Linked DNA regions of Rhodopirellula baltica SH 1. Each later gene encodes a partner of the first gene's protein in a complex. Links are inferred from orthologs where the notes say so. Each region holds a gene or a part of one and is shown in the gene's direction. Other genes may lie near its edges.

Region 1 (9,019 bases):
CCAGGCGTGACCGTTACCAGCACGAGTGGCAATTTCTTCTCGAATACGCCGATCCTGGCCGAACGCCAATATCTGAGTGGCCGAATCAGCGGCAACCGAGTGTTCAGTGATGGCGGCTTCCAGCAATTTTCAACCTTCAACCGGTTGCGGTTTGATTTCTATCGTCCCGTGAAGTCGGTTTCGATTGACGCTCTCGGCAGTGCGTTCACGTCGTTGGTTTCTTACGGCCGTTTGGATGCGTTCAATGCTGATGGCGATCTGATCGCCACCGCGGTGAGCGGCGTGTTGGTCAATGGTCGCCGAGAAACGGTGACGTTGTCGGTCCCTTCGGATGAGATCGTTCGCGTTGAAGCGTATTCGGACACCACCATCACCGGCGGGACAACGTTTGGTGCCTTCGATCGATTGACTTACGTCCAAAGCGAAGCATCCACGGTGACGGACCAAGACGGTATCTATGAGTTGCGGTCGCTGTTCGAAGGCGACTATGACTTGCAAGTCCAAACCGGAACCGGTGCGACGGCGTTGTTGGGGACGGCTGAGCATTCTTTCACCGTGTCACGCTTTGATAACTTTGTTTTCGAAGATGTGTTTCGGGTGAACACGCTGCCGAAGACGACCGATCAAGTCATTTTGGTGGATGAGAATCTGCCGGTCGGAACCGAAATCCTCGTTCAGCAAGCTGATGATGCTGATCAGCCAGCCGACGGTGGTGTGCCATTGTTGTACGAGATCATTGGTGGCAACTCGGCAGGATTGGTCGTCAATTCGTCCACCGGAAATCTGACCGTGACAGCCGACTCGGACTTGGATTTCGAAACTGAGCCCAACCGAATCATCACGATGCGAATCACGGATGCCGCGGGGGCAAAGACCACCAACCGCATCACGATTTCGCTGCGAGATATCAACGAGGCTCCAGTGGTGCAGGACACACCGCTGGTGGTCACGGAAGATGTGCCGGCGGGTTCCGCGATTGGACGCGTCAAAGCGTTTGATCCCGACGTCGCATTCCGTCAACAGTTGTCGTTCGAACTGGTCGGCGGCGAAGCCCAGAATGACTTCAGCGTTGATCCGATCACCGGCGTGGTAACGTTGCTGAATGCGGATAGTTTGGATTTCGAGAACAACACGCAGCGAACCCTGTTGGTTCGAGTTAGTGATGACGCTGCGATTCCTGCAGAAAGCATTGTTGAACAGCGAATCTTAGTGCTCAACGAGAATGACCGGCCGACGATCGCACAAACACAGTTCGCTGTGTCGGAAGACGCAACGGGAGAGTTGTTCCGCTTGGAAGTCGACGATCCCGATGAAGGACAGATGCATCAATTCGAAGTGGTCGGCGGAGTCGCGGCCAACTTCGTTCGTGTCACCCAGGAAGGTGCCGTGCGGTTGTTGCCCGGTGCGGAATTGGATTTCGAAACATTCCCGAATATGACATTGCGAGTTCGCGTCAGCGACAATGGTGGCCCGCCATTGGCCGAAACGGTGAACGTCCAGATTTCCGTTTTGGGTGTGAACGAACAACCGAAACTGCAACCGTCGGTGGTCCAGTTCAACGAGGGCAGCGTACCCTCCGCGGACCAACTTTTGACGCTGGTGGATCCGGAACAACGACCGCAGGATCACAGCATTGAACTGCTGGACGGTCCATCGAATTCATTGTTCGAGTTTGTTGCCGGAACCGGCACTGATGCGGGAACCGGAACACTCCGAATCGCGTCTGGAGTGGAACTGGATTTTGAGGATCAATCGGTCCACCAATTGAGCTTCCGAATCACAGATACTGTTGATAGCTCGGTCGCACCATTCACGGCGACGTTGTTGGTAGAAGTGCTGAACCGAAATGAGAATCCCACGATTACCACCGAACGTGTTGTTGTTTCGGAGGTGCCGTATCCAAACGGTGCACCCACCTCGAGCGACAATTGGGTGATTGTCGGGCGGATCGGTGTGGCTGATCCTGACGGCGATTTGGTGACAACCCAATTGGTCGGTGGCACCGGGTTTGCCAACTTCGACTTGGATCCCAATTCGAGATTGCTTCGGGTTCGTCCGAACGCTGTCTTTGATGTCGATGCACCTGACGCACCGGCACAAACATTGGTGATTCGAGCGGACGATGGAACCGCAACGACGGATCGCACCATCACAGTGCAAGTCAACAACGTCAACGAACCACCCGTGTTTGACATGGCGATGGCCGATGCAACTTTCCAAGACCGGTCGTTGGTCAGTGGGCAATACCTGGAATTCCAATTGCCCGATAACATGGTCAGTGATCCAGAAGGCGGAAACTTCTCGATCCGCATCTTTGGTCAATCGGGTACCTTGCCGAGCTGGATGAAGTACGACATCGAAACACAAACGCTAGTTGCAACACCGGGACCATTCGACACTGGTGTCTACAACCTGACGGCTCGTGCGTTGGAGTTTGGGCCTCGGCCACTGGCCACGGATGTGCAGTTCACTTACACGGTCGGGTTGGGACAAACACCATTCCAAAACGCTCGCAACCGTTACGATGTCGATCGAAACCAATCGGTCGCCCCTTTGGATGCACTGCGGATCATCAACTACCTCGAAGCAAACGGACCCGGTCGTTTGGAGCCCGGAAACATGCAGTCGTTCCCGGGGTACCTGGATGTTTCGGGCAACGGTGAAGTGACCTCATTGGACGCGTTGATGGTGATCAACGAGATCAATCGTCTGGAGGAAGAAAACGCTGGGGCCGAACCGGTTTTGGTCGAGATTTCGGCTGACGACTTCTTGCGTCGCGAAGACGCGGTAGACGAAGTTTTGGCGGCTGAATTCGATTCCCCCTCGCTGTTCTGAAGGAAGTAACGGGTCACGATGGAAGAAACGGGCACGGACGCCGAGAATGCTTCCATCGATCCAAGCATGCTTTCAACCCGCTGGGCAATTGCTGAGCGGGTGTTGAGTGATGCGTTTGGTTTTGATCGTTTGCTGCCGCCGCAGAAGAAGGTCATCGAGCGACTGTTTGACGGTCGCAACGTGGTCGCGGTGATGCCGACGGGAAGTGGCAAAAGTTTGTGCTACCAACTGGTCAGCCAATGCTTGCCGCACCTGACAGTGGTTGTTTCACCCTTGGTCGCTTTGATGAAGGACCAAGGCGATTCGCTGAAACGACGGGGCATTGAGGTCGCCAGGCTCGACCATTCCGCCTCGCCGCAGGAACTTCGTTTGGACTTGAAACGGGTTCGTTCGGGCCACTGCAAGTTGCTGTATGTTTCCCCAGAACGCTTTTTCAATGAGCGTTTTCGTGCGGTCTTGGGTGAGACACCGATTTCAATGTTGGCGGTCGACGAAGCCCACTGCATGAGCGAATGGGGGCACCACTTTCGGCCCGATTATCTTCGGTTGCCGGACGTGGTGGAGGAGCATAGCATCCCGCAAGTGTTGGCGCTGACAGCGACGGCACCTCAACGCGTCGTTCGCGAAATTCGATCGGCGTTTGGGTTGGAACGAACTGATGTTGTGAAGGTCCCCACGCATCGATCGAATTTGCATCTGCAATGCACACAGGTGACTTCCCGTGAGCGGGACGAGCGGTTGCTGGAACAGCTTCGGAAGGCAGCGAAGTCACGCAGCAAGGGTGTCACGATTGTCTATGTCACTCGTCGCCGGACCGCCGAACAACTGGCCGAGTCGCTCAACGAAGAGGGCCTTTCTGCGATGGCCTACCACGCAGGGTTGACCAGCGAACAGCGTGATTCCATTCAGCAGTGGTTTTTGGAATCCAACAACGGCATCTTGGTCGGCACGGTGGCCTTTGGCATGGGCGTGGACAAACCCAATGTTCGCCGAGTGATTCACTACAACCCTTCGTCGTCGTTGGAAGGGTACAGCCAAGAGATTGGACGAGGCGGCCGGGATGGCAAAGCGACCCAATGTCAAACATGGTTGGTTCCCGAAGACCAAATCGCGATTCGCAATTTGCCGTGCAGTGACTGGCCGACGAAAGAGTCCGTGGAACGTTTGTTGGATCGGTTGATCGGCCAACCGGATTCGTTTTATCTGTCGCTCGGCAAGCTGGCTTGGGAAGTGAACTTGTCTTCTGGAGTGGTCGGCACGTTCATGATTCAGTTGCGGCAGCGTGGGCACCTGGAGTTGCTGCCGGCTCGGTATGACGTTTATCGCGTCAAACCAAGGTGCGACATTTCGGAAATCGTTTCGCGAAGTGACGCGATCGATCCGGAGGCGGTTTCCGCGATTGTTGCCTCGTTGGTCAAAGCCAAGCGTGCGTACCGGGTCAATTTGGTGGTGGCGACGCGTCAGTATCGTGTGCCTCGAAACCGCTTAGTGGCGGCGCTCGAAGAGTTGTCGTTGTCTGGAGTCATCGAGTTAGAATCGTCCGAACTGATGCATGGGTACCGCTGGGTGGAACGAATCGCTCGGCCCGCAGCGACGGTGAAGCACTTGTTGAAACGTTTTGACGCGTCGATGGAGGCAACCCAGCAACGCATCGATTCGATGATGGAATTCATTGCCTGCAAGGAGTGTTTGCCAGTCGCGATGGCGGCTCATTTCGGTTCACGCCGTTCGCGTCCCTGCGGGAAATGCTCGACTTGTCGCGGCGAGGGGCCGTGGGATACCCAGTTGAATCCACCTGATTCGATTGGAGATTCGGCCCAAAGAGCGATGACCGATGCGATCGCGGAATATCCCGACCTCTTTTCAGATCCGATCGATCAGGCCAAATTCCTGTGTGGCTTGTACACGCCCGCTTTCATGCGTTTTCGTGTGAACCGGCATTTTGGCTTTGGTGTCTGTGAATCTGTTCCCTTCACCACCGTTTTGGCGGCGATGAGGGCGAACTGATTCTTGGCGGTCATCCGCTCGCCGGCTGTTGATTTACTGAGCCGTTGCGGAGGTACCCTTGGTTCCATCACCAAAAAACCGGGGCTAACGCCCGTCGGCTAAAGACTGAGTAAATCAACCTGTCGTCGCACGTCGGGTTAGGACTCGCAAGCTGATGTTGTAAAACGACCGATGGCACACGATTCTCTTGACTTTGTTCTCTCGTCACCACATTCCCGCGAAACCGCTTTTTTTTAAGACTGGCACCCATGATCACCATCGTTGACTATCAAATGGGAAACCTCCGCAGTGTCCAAAAGGCGGTGGAACGTTCGGGCGTGGAGGCGGAGATCACCAGTGATGCTAGCCAGATCGCAGCGGCCGAGCGATTGATCCTGCCGGGTGTGGGAGCGTTTGGGGATGCGATTGGCGAGATTCGTCGCCGCGATCTGGAGAAGCCGATCAAAGATTTCATCGCTTCGGGCAAACCCTTTTTGGGAATCTGCCTGGGGCTGCAGATGCTGTTCGAGCAAGGCTTCGAGGGCGGCACCCACGAAGGGCTCGGCGTGTTGGGCGGCGATGTGGTCGCATTCGAATTGCCCGCCGAGTTCAAGGTCCCACACATGGGTTGGAACGCGGTCGATGTGAAGGACGCCGGTGCCGACCTCGGGATTCAATCCGGAACGCATTTCTACTTTGTCCACTCCTATTTCGTTCGCCCGGCCGATCCATCGGTGGTCGCATTGACATGTGATTACGGTGGCGAGTTTTGTGCCGCCGTGCGTCGTGGCAATTTGATGGCGACCCAGTTCCACCCCGAGAAGAGCCAGGGAGACGGACTGCGATTGATGCAGCGTTTCGCGACCGCGCCGGTCGAAGTCGCCTGATTCATTCGCCATCCAACCACGAGCACACTCGCATGTCTTCTTCCATCTCGACGCCTCCCGCCCACCAGTTGCAAACCGAAAATGGGAGTTTGCAAATCCGGTTTGAGTGGCAACAAGATCGCTACGCCCACATCGTTCGCTGGCAGTCCGAAACGGGCGAGGTTGCCGAAGCTCGCAGCGTGGAAGGTTCATCCGATCAGGATTGGCCCGCCTCGCCAGCACTTCAGCAGTTGTCGACCGAAACCATCGAAGGTGTGCCGACGATCCTGGGAGTCGGCTGTGCCGGCAGCAGTCACTTCAGTGTCAGCGTGCAAGTGTTGGAAAAGGCGGATGCGGAGGAGAGCGATTCAGAATCTCCCCGCGTTCGATTCGATTGGGCAGTGAGAATGTCCGCCTCGGATGCCAAGGAGCATCCCGTTGCCAATTTAGGAACCCAGTACGCGGCGGAAAACATGCTCGCGACATCGTTGTTGGGGCAAACCCAATCGGTTCGTGATTCGGACTCTGATGGTGGAATACGGTTCGTGCCGGATCAATCCGCTGGTGGTCCAACGCGGCAGTGGAGCTACGATCTGCTCGGGGCGACTTAGGGGTTTTGTAGTGGAAGGGCGGGAGCTCTCCGGTGACGCGGAACCGGGCGGCTCGCGCCGCTCCGCTAAGAGGGGAAGACCGGGCGACTCACGCTGCTCCGCTGGGAGCGAACGCAAAGCAACCGACCGTTTGGTCTTCATTTGAAATACACTGTGGGTTTTCATTCCTCAGGATGCTGCCTCGATGTCGAACACCTTTCCTCGTCGCCAAGCGTTGTTGGCGGCCTCAACTGTCGCCGCCGCACTGCCCGCCTCGCAACTTTTCGCGTCCGAGTCACCCACGACGCTGACGGCGGCGAAATCGTCGGTCGACGCGATTCCGACGCCACCGCTGGCAATGAACACCAGCACGCTTCGCGGACACAACTTGACCGTGCCCCAGCAAATCGAGGTCGTTTCCAAAGCTGGGTTTGATGGGATCGAACCATGGATTCGCGATCTGCGAAGCTATGTCGATGGTGGCGGCAGCGTTTCTGATTTGAAGAAACAACTCGACGATTCAGGATTGAATGTTGTCGGCGCGATCGGTTTTGCTCGTTGGATCGTTGACGATCCGGCGGCACGCCAAGCTGGTTTGGAGGAGGCCAAGCGGGACATGGAGTTGGTCGCTTCGCTCGGCGGCAAGCAAATGGCCGCGCCTCCGATCGGCGTTCATCGAAAGGAAGAACTTGGTGATGGTGGTGCGCCGTCGCTGGAGACAATCGGTGAACGTTACCGGGCGATTTTGGAGCTTGGCGACACGATGGGAGTGACACCGTTGCTGGAGCTTTGGGGTTTCTCGCCGGTGCTGCATCGGTTGGCAGAGTTGGCTTACGTCTCGACGGCGGCGGCTCACCCGTCCGCCGCGGTGCTGCCGGATTTCTATCACATTTACAAAGGCGGCAATGACATGTCGTCGCTGGGCATGATCGAAGCCTCACGCATGCCGCTGTTCCACATCAATGACTATCCCGCTCAGCCCGGCATCGATGTGATCGCCGACAAAGATCGCGTGTACCCGGGCGATGGAGTGTGTGACTTGGTCGGCACCATTTCCATGTTGCTTCGCAACGGATTTGTTGGCACGTTTTCGTTGGAGTTGTTCAATCCGACTTATTGGAAGCTGCCCGCGGAAAAGGTCGCCGCGGAAGGTTGCCAGAAATCGCGTGACGTGATCGCGAAAGCGGTCGAAGCGGCCCAGCAAGCCTCGGCCGCGCAGGCTTGAACTGAATGAAACCACTTTTGGCCTGGGGACGACGGCACGGGTTTCTTCTGACGTTGGCGGTCTTGTTCGCGATTGGATTCACCGCCGCTGATTACCTTCGACCGGTGGCGGAGCAGGACTGGCTTCGCAGTGCGGTGGTGTTCGCCGTGATGTGGGCCTCGGGCATGACGCTGCCTTTGCGTTCGGTGACCGATGCGGTGCGGAGACCGACCGCGGTGTTGGCAGCGGTCAGCCTGAACACAGTGGCGGTCCCTTTGGCCGCATGGTGGATTGCAGGATGGATCGCACCAGAATGGAAGTTGTCGTTCTATGTGGCGTCGTTGGTGCCATGCACGCTCGCGTCGGCGATGGTGTGGACGCGTCGAGCTGGCGGTGACGATTCGATCCCGATGTTGACTACGGTCGTGACCAATCTCGCCTGCGTCGGTGTGATCCCGCTGGGATGGTGGTTGGTTTCGGACACCGAAGCGGTGGCGGAGCTCACTCGCGGGCTGCAGGAGATCGGGGCAGCCGTTGGTGGCGACGGATCGGGTGGTCAGACACTGGCGAGCCAGGCGATCAAGCTAGGATTGGTGGTGGTGGCACCGTTGACATTGGCCCAGTGCATGCGGCATTGGGGATGGGCCGAGTGGGCCGATCGAGCCAAGCCGACTTTGTCCTGGGCAGCTCAGGGAGGCATCCTGATCATGGTGCTGTTCGGCGCCGTGACCACCGCTGACAAGTTGGTTTCCATCACCGAGGAAGACGGCGTGGCCGTGTTTGCTCAACTGATTGCGGCCGCATCTGTGATTCACTTGGTGTGCTTGTTGATTGGGATCCTGTTCACGCGTTGGATCTTAGGCCGGGGGCGCGAGACACAAATCGCGGTGGGTTTCTCGGCCAGTCAGAAAACGCTTGCGATTGGCCTGCAAGCGTCCATGGACCTGGGAGTCAGCGTGTTGCCAATGATCGTTTACCACATCACTCAGTTGGTCTGGGACACGGTGGTCGCCGATGCTTGGTTGGCGAAGGGGAACAAGGATACGGCCGAGTGATGTACGGTTAGCAGGCTGTTGATTTAGTCGCATACCGAATGACAATCATCAGCCGTTGGGCGTTAGCCCCGGTTGGCGTCTAATCAACCGCCGCTAACGCGGTGCGGCTCAATAATTCAACAGCCTGTTAGGTCTTGTGTGAGCCGTTCGAAACTTGAGATCTCCACCGCCTTCTGCAGTGCGTGTATTTTCAGTCACCTCTCCCCCGACGAAGTTGGGGGAGAGCAACAGCGATATACTAGGTCGGAGCAAGCGTTCAGCGAGATCCGGGTGAGGGGGTCTCGCGATTTGTGAAGCCAAGTTTGCTGTGCATCGCCCCCTCACCCGAACAGGGCCTCGATCGGCCCGTTCGACCTCTCCCCCAGCTTCGCCGGGGGAGAGGTGACGCATTGATTTAAACCAAGATCTGCGTCTGCCAGAATCATTGCACCTCGAAGGGAGCCAAGAACAGCAAGCGACTCGCTTAGCGGTGCGGCGCGAGCT
Region 2 (9,152 bases), 430 kb from region 1 along the record:
GTCTCATCGGAATCGTCCACGGCGAAAAAGCCAACCGAGTCTCCCAAGGTGATCGCTGATAGCGACGTGACGATCCAACCATCTGGACTGGCCGATCTGCCTGAGGAGCTGACCAGTTTCGGAGCCGCGTTCCTGAACGGAACGATCTATGCCTACGGCGGACACACCGGCAGCGCTCACTCTTATTCGACCGAAGAACAATCCAACCGCCTTTGGGCGTTGGACACCACCGAACCGAATGCGAAATGGGAAACGGTTGCGACCGGTCCTCGATTGCAAGGGTTGGCTTTGGTCGCTCATGGCGACCGACTGATTCGGATCGGTGGCTTCACAGCCGTCAACGACATTGGCGAAGAACACGACCTGCGATCGCAACCCGCCGTCGCCAGCTTTGATCCCAAGACGAAATCCTGGACCGAACTTCCCGCCCTGCCCGAAGGTCGATCCTCGTTGGACGCGGCGGTCCTCGGTGACACCGTTTACGTGTTCGGCGGTTGGAGTCTGAATGGCGAAAGCGAAGACAGCACCTGGCATCAAACGGCTTGGTCGCTGAACCTGACCAACCCCGATTCGGGATGGCAACCCGTCGCAACGCCCCCCTTCCAACGACGAGCGATCAGCGTCGCTGCTCATGACGGCAAACTGTTCGTCGTCGGTGGCATGCGATCCGAAGGCGGCCCGACCACCCGGGTTGATGTTTACGACCCGTCAGCCAAAACTTGGTCGGTGGCACCATCGCTGCCCGGATCCGGAATGGCTGGTTTTGGGTCCTCCGCTTTCGCCGCTGGAAGTCGTCTGTACGTCACCACGTTGGACGGATTTGTTCACCGATTGGCAGCCGATGGACAGGTCTGGGAAACGGTCGCGAAGGTCGAACCGGCCCGGTTCTTTCACCGCATGCTTCCCACCACTGACGACCGGTTGGTGATGCTCGGTGGAGCTAACATGCAGGAGGGCAAATTCACCTCCATCGACGCCATCCAAATCGGCGATTCGAAGTGACCTGAGCGGCCAACTTCGGCTCAGCCACGCTGCCCTTGCTGGCCTCCACCAAGAGAGGTCGTGCAGTTTTCAAGTGCCGTACTCGCGAGGTTGAAATCACCCTCCTGAACGCAGTTGGGGAGGGTCGGGATTCGAGCGTTCAGCGAGAATTCCGGGGAGGGCAATCCGCGCCGCTTCCCTTGCTCGGCCCTCACCCTCGCGTACGCCTGAACGGCGTCGCTCAACCTTTCCCAAACTTCGTTTCGGGAGAGGTAAGCCAATGCTGAAAACTGCATGACCTCGAGAGCCCGAGAGGGCGTTTTTGGTGCATCAACGTCGCCGTTCAGTTCCAGCCGAACGAACGACTTCTTCAGCGAGCCTCCATCCATTGGTCAGAGGCAAGGGGCCATTGAGCGGAGCCCATCTGCGATCACTCCGACGTTGATTCGTCGACCCATCGAGCGTATCCCGGCGACGCCTTCTCGACCGGCAAGGCGACGATCTGAGGTTCGTCGTAGGGATGGTTCTGGGCCAACCAATCGATCACCTGATCGGTTCGTTGGGAGATGGTTTTGATGACCACTCGGAACTCTTTTTCTGAACAGGACTGGCCGTCCCAAACGTAGTGGCTGATGATCGGTGAATCGATCTGCACGCATGCTGCCAAACGCTCCCGCAGCAACCCCTTCGCGATCGCTTCCGCCTGCTCGGAAGATTGCACGGTCGTCCACAAAACGGTCAGACGAGGCCCATCGAACGTCCTCGAAATGGACTTTTTTGGGTCGTTCTCAAATTCTTTTTTTGTGCTCATCGACCCTCGTTTTCACCCCAAAAACGCCTGTGGATAACCTGTCATTTCACTGTCTGAAGTCTGTCTGAAAATGTCTGACTTTTGGCAGCCATTGGCAAGTCACTGTCTGGGTGTGTTCGAAGTCGGTCCAACTTCAGACAGATTTGAGACATCCAAACGACAGGTTATCCACAATGCTTTAGTCGCTGTTTTGATCGTGTTTCGCGGGGTCATTTGAGTTTCAAACAACGCTTTCAGACACTCGGCGTCCACACATTACGACGACGACGGTAATTAAATTAGTAAGTTTTGATAGCAAACATGCTGGGAAGAACCGCCCAAGCTCACATGCGGTTTTGGGTCGTGTTCGAATCGGGGCCTTCGGTGGAGCTTTCAGGGGATGCCAATCCGAAGCGATCGCGTTACAACTTGGACCGCCCTGAGCAACGTGTTTGCCGCGAAGCATGTGGGGCTCGGCCGGCGGTTGTCGGCGTTCCTGCCCTGTCTCTTTTTTCAATCGCTCCGATGAAGATCACCTGCCAACGAGACATCCTCGCCAACGCTTTCGTCCTCGCAGCATCGATTGCTCCGAGCCGATCGCCGAAGGAGATTTTGCAGAACGTCAAAGTGACCGCCGCGGGCGACAAGATCACGCTGATGGCGACCGACCAAGAGGTCGGAATTCGGTTGGACGTTAGCGAGGGAATCGAGGTTGAAACCGAAGGCACGGCTCTGCTGCCAGTGGCCCGAACCGGGCCGATTCTGAGAGAGAGCAACGACGAGACGATCACGATCGAAACCGATGAAGCCGGCATCAAAATCTCGGGCAGCCGGAGCAAGTTTCGCTTGCCCGGAAACAACCCCGATGAGTTCCCCAGCGTCCACGAATTCGACGAGTCAAAGTACCACCAGATCAGCACTCGCACCTTTCGCGAAATGCTCCGCCGGACCGTCTTTGCGACCGACTCCGAAAGCAGCCGCTACGCCCTCGGTGGTGTGCTTTTGGAAATGGAAGAAAACTCCGTCATCGCGGTTGGAACCGACGGCCGGCGACTGGCCCGAATGGAAGGCACCGGCGAATCGGTTGGCGGCCACGCGACCAGTGGAATGACCACCATCGTGCCGACGCGAGCGATCGGATTGATCGAACGAGCCCTGAGCGAGAAGGACGATTTCGTCGAGGTCGCCTCTCGTGGAAACGACCTTCTGATCCGGACCCCACGGGCGGTCATCAGCAGCCGTTTGGTCGAAGGTCGCTATCCGAACTGGCGTCAGGTTTTGCCCCAACGAGAAAACGCGATTCAGATCGATGTGGTCGTCGGGCCCTTGTTCGCGGCCCTTCGCCAAGCCGCCATCGTGACCGACCTGGACAGCCGCGGAGTCGACTTCACTTTCGCCGACGGCACGTTGAAGCTGGAAGCCAAAACCGCCGACCTGGGTGAATCACAAATCGAATTGCCGATCGCCTACGACGGTGAGTCGATCACGTTGACAATGGACCATCGTTACCTGGCCGATTTCTGCAAAGTGATGGACAACGAGTCGACCGTCGTGATGGAAATCGAATCGGCGAAGTCACCCGCTCTGCTGCAGACCGACGACGGGTACGCTTACGTCATCATGCCGATGGCTCGTGATCGGTGATCGCCATGGGACAACCGCCTAAACCATCCGGCGGTGAATCCAGTCGCGGGGCGAATTCTTCAAAACGCCTGCCGCCCAAACTGGTCGAAGAGAAATCCGGCGGACCGCGAAAAATCGGCAGTCTGATTTCTCAATTGATGAGCCGACGCGGATACGCTTCCGTCGGGGCCGAGTCAGCTTTGACAGGGACAATCAAATCCGCCGTCGATGCTTCGATCGCTTCTTCGTTTCGAGTCGGCAAACTGCAACGCGGCGTGCTGATGATCTACGCGGTCGACAGCGTCGTCATGCAGGAGCTGACGTTTCAGAAACGCCGCATCTTGAAAAAGTTGGCCAAGGAACACCCGCAAGCCAAAATCCAGGATCTGCGTTTCAAGGTCCAAGCGGAGTAGTCCGAGGTTTGGGTTGTTCCAGCAATCACGATCCGCAGCGGAAGCAAGGCCGCGGTCGATGCCGCCGACGAGTAAGTGACCTGTCCTGACCGGCTGGCATCCTTGCGTTTTTGAAATCCGATTGGGTACGTTGATAAGCAGGTACGCAGGTGTCATCGGGTACGTGAGCCGCTTGGCGTTAGCCACGGTTCCCGCACTGAACCGGGGCGAATGCCCGAACGGCTAACGGAATTCAACCCGAATCATTCCAGCGTACCCGCTTAGCACCGCCCTGCTCGTCCGCCATTTCCACTGGATTCCCCATGCTTTCCGCTCGCGTCATTCCCTGCCTCGATGTCCATGGCGGACGCGTCGTCAAAGGCACCAACTTTGTGAACTTGCGAGATGCCGGTGACCCAGTCGAAGTGGCTCGGCGATACGAAGCCGAAGGGGCCGATGAATTGGTGTTCTTGGACATCACCGCCAGCCACGAAGAACGAGCGATCTTGTTGGATGTCGTTCGCCGTACCGCAGAACAGGTTTTCATGCCGCTGACCGTGGGCGGTGGCGTGCGAACGGTCGAGGATGTTCGAGCGTTGTTGTCGGCCGGTTGCGACAAGGTGTCCATCAACTCGTCAGCCGTGACCAACCCCGACTTCATCCGCCAAGCCGCCGATCGATTCGGGCGTCAGTGCATCGTGGTGAACATCGATCCCAAACGAGTCCAAAAAGACGGCGAAGAATTCTGGGAGGTGCACATCAACGGCGGTCGCAAACCGACCGGGCTGCAAGCGGTCCAGTGGGCCAAACGAGTCGAGGAACTGGGGGCCGGCGAGATTGTGCTGACCAGTATGGACGCCGACGGTACTTGCGACGGATATGACATTCCGATCACCCGAGCGGTCAGTGAAGCGGTGCGGATCCCAGTGGTCGCCAGTGGAGGAGCTGGAAATCCGGACCACTTGGTCGAGGCCATTCGCGATGGGAAGGCGGACGCGGTTCTGGCGGCCAGCATTTTCCACTTTGGCACCCACCCAATCGGACCGACCAAACAGCACATGGCCGAGGCTGGAATTCGGGTTCGGATGCCCGCAGAGCCTTTCGCCACATGAACGGATCGTCAACGGTGCCTTGACCGTCTTGGCGGTGGGAAGGAACATGGCGGTTTGAGTTGCCGGAAGCTGCTGTGGGGCTTTCAACCGTTTTCTTGAACCGAGTCGTTTACCGTGTCTGATGTGGTCCCCGTCCGTAACGCATTGATCAGTGTCAGCGACAAGATGGGGCTGGCAGATTTTGCCGCCGGATTGTCCGCCGCTGGAGTCACGATCTACAGCACCGGTGGGACTCGTGCCCACTTGGAACAATCCGGTATCAAGGTCGAAGATGTGGCCGAGTACACCGGTTTTCCGGAAATGCTGGATGGTCGCGTCAAAACGCTGCACCCGCGAATTTTCGCTGGCATCTTGGCTCGTCGCGACCTCGATGATCACATGGACACGATCGCTGATCATGACATCGAGCCATTTGATTTGGTCGTCGTGAATCTGTATCCATTCGCCGCAACGGTCAGTCGTTCGGGTGCGACTCGAGCCGAATGCATCGAGCAGATCGATATCGGTGGCCCCAGCCTTGTGCGAGCGGCTGCGAAAAACCATGGCGATGTCGCGATCGCTACCAGTCCCGAGCAATACGGCGACGTTCTCGATCAACTGGAAACGTTGGGCGGAACCACCGACGAGCTACGCACTCAGCTCGCCGCCGAAGCATTCGATCACACCGCCGGCTACGACCGAGCCATCGCCGATTACATGCAAGGCGATGCGGTGGGCGGCGAGTTCCCCGCTTCGATGCACGTGTCACTACGACGCAAAACCCAGTTGCGATACGGCGAAAACCCGCACCAACGAGCCGCGTTGTATTCCGATTCGTCGGATCGATCCGCGAACTTGGTGTCGGCTCGTCAGATCAGTGGCAAAGAGTTGTCTTACAACAACCTGCTGGACCTCGATGCCGCTCTCGACATCGCTCGCGGTTTTGCCGAACCAGCGGTCTCTGTCATCAAGCACAACAACCCCTGTGGTGCTGCAACCGGTGACACTCTTTCCGAAGCGGTCGACAAAGCCATGGCTGGTGACCCGCTGTCAGCCTTTGGTTCCGTCATTGGCATGAACCGAACGCTCGATGAAGCGACGGCCGAATTTTTGTGTCAGCCCGGATTGTTCATCGAAGCCATCGTCGCACCCGATTTCGAAGCCGGTGCGGTCGGGCTGCTGACAACCAAACCGCGTTGGAAAGACAACGTTCGCTTGATGCAAGTTGGTCGCTTGGACGAACCCGCTCGCAAAGTGTCGCGGCGATTCATCAGCGGCGGCATGTTGGTGCAAGACGCCGACCGCATGGTCAGCTCACCTTTGCAGTGGAACACCGTCACGGAAACACCCGTCGATGATGACCTGTGGGACGACATTTCCTTTGGTTGGGAAATGGTTCGTCATGTGAAGAGCAACGCGATCGTGCTGGCCAAAGACACATCGTTGATCGGCGTGGGTGCCGGCCAAATGAGCCGCGTCGACAGCGTCGAGATCTCGATCAAGAAAGCCGCAGAGCGTTCCGAAGGATCGATTCTCGCGTCCGATGCGTTCTTCCCCTTTCCCGATTCGATCGAAGCAGCCGCGAAAGCGGGCGTGCTGGCTATCATTCAACCCGGCGGTTCGCGTCGCGATGACGAAGTGATTGCCGCCTGTGACGAACACGAAATCGCGATGGTCTTCACCGGTCGTCGTCACTTCAAACACTGATCGACCGATAGCATTGCGATGACGATTCTCGACGACATCCTGGTAAAAACCCGCCAAGTCATCGCGCGTGATCAAGCTTCCGTGCCCGCCGCGGAACTCGTCGCGGCGGCGAAGGATCTTCCCGTGTGCCGAGACTTTCACGGTTCGCTCGCGGCCACCGATCAAGTTCGCTTGATCGCCGAAGTCAAACGAGCCAGTCCTTCCGCCGGCCTGATTCGCGAAGACTTCGACCCACCAACGATCGCCAAGTCGTACGAAGACGGGGGAGCCGCTTGCATCAGCGTGCTCACCGACGAACCCTTCTTCCAAGGCTCATTGGACTATCTCCGCCAAGTCCGCTCGGCAGTTGATTTGCCAATCCTTCGCAAGGACTTCATCGTCGATCCCTATCAACTGCTGCAGGCCCGCGTCGCCGGTGCCGATGCGGTGTTGTTGATCGCCGAATGTCTCTCGCCTCAGCAATTGATCGAGATGGATGAGCAAGCCTCCGAGTTGGGCCTGCAAACGCTGATCGAACTCTACGAGCCTGAGAACCTGGCTCCGGTTCTGGCAACCAAGACCCGATTGGTTGGAATCAACAACCGAGACCTGCGAACTTTCGAAACTGATCTGCAACACTGTGTTCGCTTGGCGGCGGACATTCCTTCGGACCGATTGGTGGTCGGTGAAAGCGGCATCCGAACCGCGGCCGACGTCGCAATGTTGAAAGCCGGCGGCATCAAAGCCATCTTGGTCGGCGAATCGCTGATGCGTCAGCCCGACATCACGATCGCTACGAAGGCGTTGCTCGCCAGCTGAGGAGGTCGTGGATCAAGGCGGGTGGGTCTCGGGGCTCTCTCGGCGCTATTCACGCGCATTCGCCCCGGAGGATGTCGATTTTATTACTGACGCATCTGGCCGTAGCGGAAGTCGCCAAGACTTTCGGCGAATAACGGTGCAGGCCGAAACTCTTGGCGAGTTCCGCTACCTCACTCGTTGAATCGACGCCCCGGAGGGGGCCGTCGTGGATGTGCGGTCTGAAGGCACGATCCTTTGCTGCTTCGTCTGGCAGCAGTGGCTATGATGGACCGCAGCCCACCGGTTCCTTCGCCTGGCAGGAACCGTCCTCCCTCCTTTGCAAGGCGAGTTCATGTCATCCAGAAGCGCTTTCCCGATTCCTCGCTGCCAATCCATTGTGCTCGGCCTCGCGGGGTTTCTCGCACTGCTTGGTAGCCACAGCTCGGCTGCTGAGTCGACCGACACGACCGAGAAGCCCAACGTCATCGTGATCTTCACCGATGATCAAGGTTACAACGATTTGGGATGTTATGGTTCACCCAATATCAAGACTCCAAACCTTGATCGCTTGGCCAGCGAAGGACGTCGCTACACCAGCTTCTACTCAGCGTGTTCGGTGTGTTCGCCTTCGCGAGCGGCGTTGCTAACGGGCTGCTATCCCAAGCGGGTTGGATTGCATCAGCATGTCTTGTTCCCGCAGAGCACTTATGGATTGCATCCGGATGAGGTCACCATCGCGGACCATTTGAAGTCAGCCGGTTACGCCACCGCTTGCGTTGGCAAATGGCATCTTGGTCACCACAAGGAAACGCTGCCAACATCCAACGGCTTTGACTCTTACTATGGGATTCCGTATTCCAATGACATGAATCATCCCGACAACAAACGACTCGGCAAGATGTCGTCGGATGATCGTTGGACGGACCAGTCCTCTGCGGTGACTCTGTGGAACACACCGTTGGTGCAAGATGAAGAGATCATCGAACTGCCCGTTGATCAAAGGACCGTTACCCGCCGGTACACGGATCGGGCCATCGAGTTTGTCGAAGCAAACCAAGACAAACCGTTCTTCTTGTACCTGCCTCATTCCATGCCGCACATTCCTTTGTATGTGCCGGAGGACGTTTACGATCCCGATCCACAAAATGCATACAAGTGCGTGATCGAGCACATCGACACGGAAGTGGGGCGTCTGGTTCAAACCGTCCGTGATCTTGGTTTGTCAGAAAAGACGCTGATCGTTTACACCAGCGACAACGGACCTTGGTTGCAATTCAAAAACCATGGCGGAAGTGCCGGTCCCTTGCGAGCCGGAAAAGGCACCACGTTTGAAGGAGGCCAGCGAGTGCCTTGCATCATGTGGGCACCAGGACGCATTCCTGCGGGCACATCCAGCAACGCTTTCGCGACCAACATGGACCTGCTTCCCACCATCGCTTCGTTCACGGGCGTCGCACTGGAGAACGATCGAAAGATCGACGGGATCGACTTGACGTCGACTTTCACATCGGACGAGTCTGCCCGGGATGAATTCGTCTTCTATTCCGCACATGGTGTGCTTGAAGGTATTCGGATGGGCGATTGGAAATATCTGCGACAGGTAGCGCGTCGAGGTCCGAATGCGAAGGGACCGAAGCCCGAACCAAAGGTCTTTCTGTTTGATTTGTCACAGGACATCGGTGAGAAGAATAACCTTGTTGAACAACAACCCGAACGCGTGCAGAAAATGCATGCTCGCATGGAAGAATTGAACGAAGAGATCACGGCGAATGCTCGCCCTGTTTGGCGAAA

Evidence for each region.
Region 2: the proteins of hisH (region 1) and hisF are in contact, whole or in part, in a crystal structure (PDB 6RU0), measured with the Thermotoga maritima proteins. The link is inferred for Rhodopirellula baltica SH 1 from one-to-one orthologs. Residues at the interface, in WP_004080484.1 of Thermotoga maritima: Asn15, Arg18, Arg22, Arg117, Leu118, Pro119, His120, Met121, Gly122, Trp123, Asn124, Asn134, Gly135, Tyr136, Tyr138, Val140, Tyr158, Glu180, Lys181, Ser182, Ser183, Lys184, Ile185; in WP_004080486.1 of Thermotoga maritima: Met1, Leu2, Ala3, Arg5, Ser40, Glu41, Asp45, Glu46, Ala70, Glu71, Ile73, Asp74, Ile75, Pro76, Phe77, Asp98, Lys99, Ser122, Gln123, Glu161, Thr195, Leu196, Asn247, Arg249, Glu251.

What each region holds. Positions count from the first base shown.
Region 1 is NC_005027.1:5,017,435-5,026,453, reverse strand. What follows is about bases 4,039-6,899. They hold hisH (imidazole glycerol phosphate synthase subunit HisH), read left to right. Parts: upstream 4,039-5,090; coding sequence 5,091-5,708; downstream 5,709-6,899. Other genes in these bases: RB_RS19170 (sugar phosphate isomerase/epimerase family protein), read left to right, coding at 6,483-6,899; RB_RS19175 (hypothetical protein), read left to right, coding at 5,741-6,298; RB_RS19185 (RecQ family ATP-dependent DNA helicase), read left to right, coding at 4,039-4,842. In the rest of the region: RB_RS19190 (cadherin domain-containing protein), read left to right, coding at 1-2,835; more of RB_RS19185, read left to right, coding at 2,854-4,038; more of RB_RS19170, read left to right, coding at 6,900-7,502; RB_RS19165 (bile acid:sodium symporter family protein), read left to right, coding at 7,508-8,536. UniProt on the Escherichia coli protein: IGPS catalyzes the conversion of PRFAR and glutamine to IGP, AICAR and glutamate. The HisH subunit catalyzes the hydrolysis of glutamine to glutamate and ammonia as part of the synthesis of IGP and AICAR.
Region 2 is NC_005027.1:5,449,833-5,458,984, forward strand. Bases 3,010-6,003 are described here. They hold hisF (imidazole glycerol phosphate synthase subunit HisF), read left to right. Parts: upstream 3,010-4,109; coding sequence 4,110-4,898; downstream 4,899-6,003. Other genes in these bases: dnaN (DNA polymerase III subunit beta), read left to right, coding at 3,010-3,415; RB_RS20820 (DUF721 domain-containing protein), read left to right, coding at 3,412-3,807; purH (bifunctional phosphoribosylaminoimidazolecarboxamide formyltransferase/IMP cyclohydrolase), read left to right, coding at 5,013-6,003. Outside these bases: RB_RS20800 (kelch repeat-containing protein), read left to right, coding at 1-1,002; divalent-cation tolerance protein CutA, read right to left, coding at 1,412-1,792; more of dnaN, read left to right, coding at 2,093-3,009; more of purH, read left to right, coding at 6,004-6,584; indole-3-glycerol phosphate synthase TrpC, read left to right, coding at 6,603-7,382; RB_RS20840 (sulfatase family protein), read left to right, coding at 7,714-9,152.